DNA from 3 places in the Pseudoduganella rhizocola genome. Region 2 is predicted to be linked to each of the others. Evidence: predicted binding sites of a transcription regulator. Region 2 holds the regulator's gene; each other region holds the start of a gene.
The links. The regulator LexA, encoded in region 2, represses DNA repair genes until DNA is damaged. The targets are predictions, from matches to a motif close to ACTGTATNNNNATACAGT.
Positions count from the first base shown of each region.

Region 1: a site for LexA is predicted at 1,874-1,891, ahead of ACJRPG_RS13250 (PA0069 family radical SAM protein). Genes of this name have one in related genera too.
Region 3: a site for LexA is predicted at 1,978-1,995, ahead of ACJRPG_RS17520 (putative DNA modification/repair radical SAM protein). Genes of this name have one in related genera too.

Region 1 is NZ_JBJQIK030000005.1:69,813-73,037, forward strand. It holds gene ACJRPG_RS13235 (DUF2760 domain-containing protein) at 1-19, opposite strand, end outside; gene ACJRPG_RS13240 (sterol desaturase family protein) at 125-934, opposite strand; gene ACJRPG_RS13245 (PEP-CTERM sorting domain-containing protein) at 957-1,688, opposite strand; gene ACJRPG_RS13250 (PA0069 family radical SAM protein) at 1,905-3,053, shown strand; gene ACJRPG_RS13255 (hypothetical protein) at 3,073-3,225, shown strand, end outside; gene ACJRPG_RS13260 (gamma-glutamylcyclotransferase) at 3,218-3,225, opposite strand, start outside.
Region 2 is NZ_JBJQIK030000002.1:67,163-70,387, forward strand. It holds gene ACJRPG_RS03870 (cystathionine gamma-synthase family protein) at 1-99, shown strand, start outside; gene ACJRPG_RS03875 (hypothetical protein) at 182-619, shown strand; gene ACJRPG_RS03880 (glutathione S-transferase family protein) at 626-1,252, opposite strand; gene lexA (transcriptional repressor LexA) at 1,252-1,893, opposite strand; gene rpsF (30S ribosomal protein S6) at 2,117-2,500, shown strand; gene priB (primosomal replication protein N) at 2,520-2,840, shown strand; gene rpsR (30S ribosomal protein S18) at 2,842-3,132, shown strand; gene rplI (50S ribosomal protein L9) at 3,163-3,225, shown strand, end outside.
Region 3 is NZ_JBJQIK030000008.1:33,177-36,401, forward strand. It holds gene ACJRPG_RS17515 (UdgX family uracil-DNA binding protein) at 1-738, opposite strand, end outside; gene ACJRPG_RS17520 (putative DNA modification/repair radical SAM protein) at 735-1,964, opposite strand; gene xth (exodeoxyribonuclease III) at 2,085-2,861, shown strand; gene ACJRPG_RS17530 (hypothetical protein) at 2,973-3,225, shown strand, end outside.

The sequences.
Region 1 (3,225 bases), on a different contig from region 2:
GAGTAGTCGTGTCGTTCATTTTATTGCTCTTTGATGTGGGGATAATCAGCCGATGCTGTCGAACTGCATCGGGATCGGAATCCTGGGAAGTGCGCATCATACCAGCTAGCGCTGGAACGGGGCGCTAGCGGGAGGGCGGCGGCAGGAGGGGATCGAGCAGCTGGCCGGCCAGCGATGGCGGCTGCGGTGTGTCGCTGCCGTATTCCTCCGGCCAGTGGCGCGGCAGGTAGTGGCTGCCGAACACGCGGTCGAGGACGGGCAGCGTGGCGGCGTAGTTGTGGTTGATGTGGTCGTAGCGGCTGTGGTGCCAGTGATGAAACGCCGGCGTCGTCAGCAGCCATTCCAGTGGGCCCAGGCGCCAGCGCAGGTTGGCGTGGATGAAAAAGCCCCACACCGTGCCGAGCACCAGCAGCAGCGCCGGTGCGCTGCTTCCAGCGGCGTTGGGAGCGGCGAGGCCAAGCAGGTGGAGCGGGACCAGGCCGAACAGGCGCGTGACCACCATGTCCACCGGATGCGTGCGCGTGTTGGACAGGAAGTGCAGGTGTCCGGTGCTATGGTGCAGCGCATGGAAGCGCCACAGCCATGGCAGTTCGTGGCTGAGACGGTGGCCCCAGTAAAAGCCGGTTTCGGCCACCAGGAAGGCCAGCGCCAGGCGAAGCAGCGGCGGCAGTTCCGCGATTGCCGTGGCCAGCGCGCCAGGCACCAGATGCTGTGCGGCGACGGCGAGCATGGCCATCGGCACACTGAGCAGGAGGGCGGGCGCAAGGCTGCTGATCACGTAATAGGCGATGTCCTGCAGCAGCTCCTTGCGCGGCCGCGGTGCGTGGCGCGCGCCGAACCAGCGTTCAAGGGGAACGAAGATTATCGTCAGCAGCACCAGCCACACGGACAGGCGCAGCACGTCGCTCAGGAATGCGCTGAGGGAGGCCGGCATGAATTGCTGCTGCAGGAGGTGCTCAGGCGCGGTATGCGCGGCGGCGGAGGAATGCAAGCAGGAAGACACCGCCCGCCATCATGCCCCAGCTTGCCGGTTCCGGAACCGCCGATGTCAGCGACACGCTGTCCAGCAGCAGGAAGGGCGGTGCGCCCGGCGCCGCGTTCTTCGCCAGGAAGGACAGCGCCTGGCTGGCGCTGGTGGCGGTGAAGGTCATGGTGGCGGTTTTCCAGCCGCTGAAGCCACCGTCCGCAATGCTCAGCAGGCTGGAGTTCAGCGTGGTGTTGCCGAAGACAACCTGCCAGTAGTTGTCATTGTTCGCGCCTTCGAAGCCGGTTTGCTGCGCCAATGCGTACTCGAAGGTGAGCTTGTACGAGCCGCCCACTTCCAGGCCATTGATGGTCTGGGAGAGCGTGCCGGGATGGTAGTCGGGGTCGGAAGCAAAGATATTGCCGCCGTTGTGGGAAGCGGTGAAGCCGTTGTTTTCGCCGCGCAGCCAGATCGCCGAATCCCAGGTGGTAACGATGCTGCTGTCCAGCACGAAGTTGTAGCCGCCGTCGCGGCCGTTGCTGCTGGTCCAGCCTTCCAGCGTGGTGCGGTCAGCGGCGCCCGTAGCGCTCGAGGACAGCTGCTTGTTGTTGCCGTTGGTGGTGGCCTCGAAACTGCCATTGCTGACGAGGTTGCCGGAGGCGTGTGCGGCGCCTGTCCCAAGGACCAGCGCTGACAGGGTGAGCAGAACAGATTTGATGCGCATGGCGCAAACTCCAATAGTCGACAGGAAATGATTGTGTTACTGCCGGCAATGGTTTGGGCCGAAGGACCTGCATTGTAGCGAAGACAGCTGCCGGTCACAATATATTGATAACAATTGGTATTGATAAGAAGAAACTTCGTGGCCTGCGGAATACGCTTGCAGTGCGGATGGAGTGGATCTAAAATACTGTATAAACATACAGTATCAGGGGTTTTCATGCAGGACAATGATTTCGAAGGGCAGGTGATGCTGCCGCCCAAACCGCTCACCGCGCAGAAGGGGCGCGGCGCGGTCACGAACCTGCAGGGCCGCTACGAGGTGCACGGGCGCGAGGAGTTCGACGACGGCTGGGAGCATGAGGAAGATGCGCCGCGCGTGTGGCGCACCCATGTCACGGAGGAGATGGCGCGCACCATCCTGAGCCGCAACCAGTCGCCGGACATTCCTTTCGGCATATCGCTGAATCCCTACCGCGGCTGCGAGCACGGCTGCATCTACTGTTTTGCGCGGCCTACGCACAGCTATCTCGGCCTGTCGCCCGGCCTGGACTTCGAGAGCAAGCTGTACGCGAAGGTCAATGCGCCGCAGCTGCTGCGCGCCGAGCTGGCGAAGGCAAGCTATGAGCCGTCGCCCATCGCGCTGGGCGTGAATACGGATGCCTACCAGCCCTGCGAGCGTGACTACAAGCTCACGCGGCGCGTGCTGGAAGTGCTGCAGGAATGCGACCACCCGGTCGGCCTGATCACGAAGTCTTCGCTGATCGAACGCGATATCGACATCCTGGCGCCGATGGCGGCGCGCAACCTGGCCGCCGCCGCCATCACGCTCACCACGCTGGACCCTGCCATTGCGCGCACGCTTGAGCCGCGCGCCGCGGCGCCCTCGCGCCGCCTGCGCACCATCCGCACGCTGACGGAAGCGGGCATTCCGGTCAGCGTCAGCGTGGCGCCGATTATTCCCTTTGTGACCGAGCCGGATATCGAAAAGGTGATCGACGCCGCCTTCGAGGCGGGCGCGGTCAATGTCAGCTATGTTGTGCTGCGCCTGCCTTGGGAGGTGGCACCCCTGTTCAAGGACTGGCTGGAAGCGCACTTCCCCGACCGCGCGGCGCGCGTGATGAACCGCGTGCGCGATATGCGCGGCGGGAAGGACTACGACGCCACCTTCGGCAAACGCATGCACGGCGAGGGCGTGTGGGCGGACCTCATCAAGCAGCGTGTGGAGAAAGCGGTTGCGCGCCGCCTCACCATGAGCCGCGGCATGCGTTTCAAATACCTGGACTGCACGGCCTTCAAGCGCCCCGTGGTGGCGCCCGCACGCGCCGCCAAGGTCAAGGCGGCATCGAACCAGCTCGACCTGTTCTGAGCGGCAGGCTCGCACCACAATGGGCACGGTGGCGGCCAAGCACCTCGAGGCGCTGAGCCACTGCCTGCTGCCGTGCGCCCAGCTTGTGCAGGGCAGGCGCGAAGCGGGCCTGGGCAGCCGCCTGCTGGTTCCGGCCGATGGTGAAACACTGGAGTTCGCGGGCGCTAGCCGC
Region 2 (3,225 bases):
TCGATGGGCATTGCCGAATCGCTGATCCGGGTCTCGGTCGGCATCGAGGACACGGCCGACCTGCTGGACGATTTCCGCGCCGCGCTGCCTGAAGCCTAGCAGCATGCAAGCAAATTGCGCTCGCCGGACGGCGGGGGTATAGTGATTTTCTACACTTTCCCACCGTCCGAAGAGGTCTGCAATGAAACGCATCGCTGCAATCATCCTGGCTGCCATGGCGGGCAGTGCTTCCGCCGCTACTTCCTTCGATCACCTCGCGTATAGCCAGTCCGGCTGCAAGCTGCCGGCATTCGTGGCGGTCTCGAACGAGGCCGCCGCCCAGCGCACGGAGCAGGAGTACCGCAACTGGCAGGCTTGCTATAACCGCTATGCTGAGCGCCTGAATGCGGAGTTCGACAGCAATGAGGCCTTGGGGCAGGACACCTACCTGAAGCTGGTGCAGGAGGCCGAAGACGCCGCTGCCGAGGCGCAGCTGCAGCGGGCCCGCTGGATCGGGCAGTCGCGCGCGCTGGCGGCCGCCCGCGCTGCGGCATTTGCCTCCGACTGGAACGCCCATGCGCGCCGCGTCTCGATGACGGCGGCCGAGAGCCGCGGCACCTATTATGGCGCGCGCCACTAGGGCGGCTTACCAGGGATCGGCGCCCGGCATGCGGTAGGGGTGGCGCCAGCCGGGCAGGGCCGCGATGCGGTCCAGCCAGGCCTGCACCCGCGCCGGGTAGTCCACCTTGGCCTGTTCCGGCCAGTACATATAGCCGCACAGCGAGAAGTCGGCCGCGCTGGGCGCGTCGTCCAGCAGGAAGGCGCGGCCGTCGGCGAATTCCTCTTCCAGCCTGAGCATGTCGGCGTCGAAGCGGCGCCGGAACCAGGGCAGCACCGTGCCCGCATAGGCGCCCTCGTCGTCGAACTTCTGCCCATAGCGCAGGTGGGCCATCGACATGCCGACCCGGTTCGCTTCCCAGAACAGCCATTCGCGCACGCGCTCCAGGCGCTCCGCCGTTTCGCCGCCGTAAGCTCGCAGGTGCTGCGCCAGGTGCAGCAGGATGGCGTTGGACTGCACGTAGGGCTTGCCGTCATGCACCAGCAGCGGCACCTCGCCGTAGCGCGCCAGGCTGCGGAAGGGTTCCGGACGGTCGGCCCGCGCCAGGCGCAGGTCGATTTCCTCGTAGCTGTGCGGCACGCCGGCCACATTCAGCATCAGCTGGACTTTGTAGCTGTGGCCGGACTCGCAGCTGCCGTAGAGCTGGATCGCCATCAGTGCCAGCTGCGCAACAGCCCTACCGCCAGGCCTTCCAGGGCGAATTCGTCCTCCGGCTGCACGGTGATGGTCTTGAAGTCGGAATTCTCCGGCAGCAGCTCGATGGTGGCGCCGTTGCGCCGGTAGCGCTTGACGGTGACTTCGTTGCCGAGGCGGGCCACCACGATCTGGCCGTTCTTGGCGCTGTCCACCTTCTTCACGGCCAGCAGGTCGCCGTCCATGATGCCGATGTCCCGCATCGACTCGCCGCGCACCTTGAGCAGGTAGTCCGGCTTGCTGCTGAACAGCTTGGGGTCGACGCTGTAGCTGGTTTCCAGGTTTTCCTGGGCCAGGATGGGCGAGCCGGCCGCCACGCGGCCGATCAGTGGCAGGCTCATCAGGACCGGGGCCGGGACGTGCGGCATCGGCGCGCTGGACTCGGCAAACGAACCCAGCAGGCGGATGCCGCGCGAAGTGCCGGCGGTGATTTCGATGGCGCCCTTGCGCGCCAGCGCTTTCAGGTGCTCCTCGGCGGCATTGGCCGACTTGAAGCCCAGCTCGGCCGCAATCTCGGCGCGGGTCGGCGGGAAGCCGGTGTTCTCGATCGCATCCTTGATGAGATTGAGGATTTCTTCCTGCCTTGCAGTCAGTTTGATCATGGGTGGCCACTGTGAATATCGACAGACTGTATTTTTGTACAGTGTGTCGGATATTGCAAGCTTTTTATGGGGAAAGCTGACACCCTGGGGTCAGGCACCGTGGTGTCAGCCGGTCCCGCTCTTCCAATCGGGGCGAAAAGCTGCTATGCTTGCGGGCTTACCTCTTCCCACACTCGTCTTGACGCCGGGGTGGGCTATTTTCACAGTCCTTAAGGGAGTTTGCATGCGTCACTATGAAATCGTATTTATCGTCCATCCGGACCAGAGCGAGCAAGTGCCCGCGATGATCGAACGTTACAAGGCCAGCGTGACCTCGCGCGGCGGTAACGTGCACCGCGTGGAAGATTGGGGCCGCCGTCAAATGGCGTACTCGATCCAGAAACTGGCGAAAGCACACTACATCTGCATGAACATCGAGTGCGACAACGAAACTCTGGTCGAACTGGAAACCGCGTTCAAATTCAATGATGCCGTGCTGCGTCACCTGACCGTCAAGATGAAGAAAGCGGAAACCGCTCCTTCGCCGATGATGAAGTCGGTCCAGCGTGAAGATGCGGCCAAGAGCCACCGCGCCGAAGCACCAGCAGCTGCCCCTGCCGCGGCCTAAGTCTTAATCAGGAACGGACCTGAACCAGCTTCAGTTCACCGCCCTCATCACCGAACGGGACGCCCTGCGCTACACCCCGGCCGGCATGCCGATTGTGAATGCAGTATTGCAGCACAGTTCGCAGCAGATGGAGGCAGGCATCGCCCGCTTGACCGAATTCGAGATCGCCGCCGTTGCGGCAGGCGAAATCTCCGGACGGTTCAACCAGGCAGCCCTCGGTGGCGTGTATGAGTTCAGCGGTTTCCTGGCGAAGAAGAACCGCAATAGCAAAAGCCTGGTATTTCACATCATTGATTTCCGTGCTGCCCAGAGCAGCGCACATTTAGATACAGGAGCCTAAAATGGCATTCGGTAAAAAGTTCGACAAAAACAAGCTCAAGCTGAAAGAGAAGCGCAAACAGCAAAACCCTCTGTTCAAGCGCAAGAAGTTCTGCCGCTTCACCGCCGCCGGCGTGGAACAGGTGGACTACAAAGACGTGGACACCCTGAAGGACTTCGTCCAGGAAAACGGCAAGATCATGCCGGCCCGCCTGACCGGCACCAAGGCGCACTACCAGCGCCAGGTTGACACCGCGATCAAGCGCGCCCGCTATCTGGCCCTGCTGCCTTACACCGATCTGCACCACGCTTAATCGCGCCGCTGATCAATCCTGGAGAACACTATGCAAATCATTCTGTTGGAAAAAGTTATCAACGTCGGCAACCTGGGCGACGTGGTGAAAGTC
Region 3 (3,225 bases), on a different contig from region 2:
CGCGGCCTGCGACACCATCTGCGGCACCACGGCGGCTTCCGGCAGGTTTTTCCAGAAGCGCGAGCGGATATGGCCGTGCATGATGTCCGCATTCAGGCGGGCGGGATTGAAGATGCTGCGGTAGTAGGTGAGCCAGAGCTTTTCGCCCGCATCGTCGATATCGGCGGCGCTGCGCATCAGCGGTCCGGTGCTGTGCATGGTGGCGCCGTCCCACAGCACCGAGGCTTCGGGCGTGGCGATCATCCAGCTGATGCGGCCCATGCGTTGCGCAAAATGCTGGGCCACTTGCGGCAGCACATCGTGTGCAGGCTCGAACCAGGCCACGAAACGCGGCGCGCCTTCGGCTTCGGGCCGTTCACGGAAGCGCAGGTAGGCATGCATATCGTGGATTTCGTGGTGCACGGCTTTCACCATCTGCTGCAGGCGTCCGCCATCTTCATCGGCCATCGAAAGAATCTCCTGTTCGCCATGGTGCCAGCGCCACAGCACGCGGTACAGGAAGGCCCAGCGGTCGCCAGCGCGGTAGCAGGCGGCGCTCTCCAGCATGTCCATCAGCCTGCGCGGAACGCGGGGCGCGGCAGCTGGCTGGGCCAGCGGCAATTCGTCCGCGGCTCCGCTCAGCAGGTCGCCGCCTTCCTCTGAAATCCATTGTACGGATTCAGGCGGCACGCGGCGCACGATCAGGCTGCGCGCTGCAGCGCGCCACTCGTCGAAGGAACGGACGAGCACCGCGCTCATGCGGCCTGCAGCTCGGGCCACAAGGGCATCTGTTCCGGCACGTCAGCCATGGCGCGGCGCAGCGTTTCGGATGGCGTAGTATCGCGCGCCGGCGAATAGTCGGCCGTGACGATGAAGGGTGCGATTTTCTTCATGCTGCAGCGCATGCGCGACAGATCCGCATAGCGTACTTGCCGCATGCGGCGCAGCTCCACAATGCGAGCGGCATTGCGCAGGCCGATGCCGGGCACGCGCGCAATCATGCTTACATCGGCGCGGTTCAGGTCCATCGGGAAGTGCTCGCGGTGCGCCAGCGCCCAGGCCAGCTTGGGGTCGATATCCAGCGCGAGGTTGCCCGATGCAGGCAGCAGCTCCCTGACCTGGAAGCCGTAACTGCGCAGCAGGAAGTCTGCCTGGTACAGGCGGTGCTCGCGCAGCATGGGTGGCGGCGCCAGCGGCACGCTTTTCGGGCTTTGCGGAATGGGGCTGAAGGCCGAGTAGTACACGCGCTTCAGCTTGTAGCTGCCATACAGCGTTTCGGCCGTGCTGAGGATGCGCTGGTCGTCGCTGGCATCCGCGCCCACGATCATCTGCGTGCTCTGGCCAGCAGGCGCGAAGGCAGGCGCTTTCGGTTCCGCCTCCTTCTCGTCCAGCTTCAGGCGGATATTGCCCATCGCGAGCTTGATGGTGTGCACGCTCTTTTCCGGCGCCAGGCGCTCGATGCTGTTCTGCGTTGGCAGTTCGATGTTCACGCTCAGGCGGTCGGCATAGCGGCCGGCCGCATCGATCAGGGCCGGGTCGGCATCCGGAATCGTCTTGAGGTGAATGTAGCCGCGGAACTGGTGCACTTCGCGCAGCTCGCGTGCGATGGCGACCAGCTGTTCCATCGTGTAGTCAGCCGACTGAATGATGCCGGAGCTGAGGAAGAGGCCATCGATGTAATTGCGCAGGTAGAAATCGATGGTGAGCTTCACTACTTCCTGCACCGTGAAGCGGGCGCGCGGCACGTTGGAGGTGCGGCGGTTCACGCAGTACTGGCAATCGTAGATGCAGAAATTGGTGAGCAGGATCTTCAGCAGCGAAACGCAGCGGCCGTCCGGCGTGTAGCTGTGGCAGATGCCCATGCCGGTGCTGGCGCCCAGGCCATCCTTGCCTTCCGACGAGCGTTTCGGTGCGCCGCTGCTGGCGCAGGAAGCATCGTACTTGGCGGCATCCGCCAGTATTTCCAGCTTGTCGATTGTCTCCATTGCTGCACGCGATACTGTATGAATACACAGTATATCGTAATTTGTCCACGACAGGCAGCCGTGCAGCAAACGTGTCGCGCTCAGGGCACAATAGCGAAAACTTCAACATAGCGAGACCCCATGCTGATCGCCACCTTCAACGTCAACGGCATTTCCAGCCGCCTGCCCGCACTTCTCCAATGGCTGGAAGAAAAACAGCCCGACGTGGCCTGCCTGCAGGAGCTGAAAGCGCCGCAGGAGAAATTCCCCGAGCAGGCCATCCGCGACGCCGGCTATTACCCGATCTGGCACGGCCAGAAAAGCTGGAACGGCGTGGCGATACTGGCGCGCGGCGTGGAACCGCAGGAAGTGGGACGCGGCCTGGCGGGCGATCCGGAAGACCTGCAGAGCCGCTATATCGAGGCGGTGGTGAACGGTGTGGTGGTTTGCTGCCTGTACCTGCCGAACGGGAATCCGGCGCCCGGTCCCAAGTTCGACTACAAGCTCAAATGGTTCGAACGCCTGATCCTGCGCGGCCAGGAGCTGATTGCCAGCGGCGCGCCGGTGGTGATGGCGGGCGACTACAACGTGATGCCCACCGAGCTCGATGTGTACAAGCCGGAACGCTGGGTGGACGACGCCCTGTTCCGCCCGGAGACGCGCGAAGCCTTCCACCGCCTGGTGGCCCAAGGCTGGACCGATGCGCTGCGCACCATGCATCCGGGCGAGAAGATTTACACCTTCTGGGACTACTTCCGCAACGCCTACGGCCGCGATGCCGGGCTGCGCATCGACCATCTGCTGCTCAGCCCAGCCATTGCGCCGAAGCTCCGGGCCGCCGGCGTCGACCGCGATGTGCGCGGCAGGGAGAAGCCAAGCGACCACGCGCCGACCTGGATCGAGCTCGATTGGCCTTGAGCCGCGCTTTCAAATATTTACACAATTTCCATCCCGCGCCGTCTGGTGAAAACGCCTGGTTCATTGCATACTCCCAAGCGCCGCGCATAAAGAATAATCAGGGATGGAAGCATGAAAGCTGAGTTGTGGGACATTCTCCAGAATGGCCGGGTCGAGTCCATTACAGGGAACGTACCGGGAACGATCTCTATCGAGATTTCGCTGTCCTACCTGCGGCAGCAGTTTCCCAACGACGGCAGCGGCTTCCGCGTGGACCTGTCGCACTGTTCCGCCTTCGAATACCGCGAGAACAAGGACTCGCCGCGCAGCGACTTCTACCCGATTGCCGCAGCCAGTCCTGAATCGGTGCGCGAGGAATACGCGC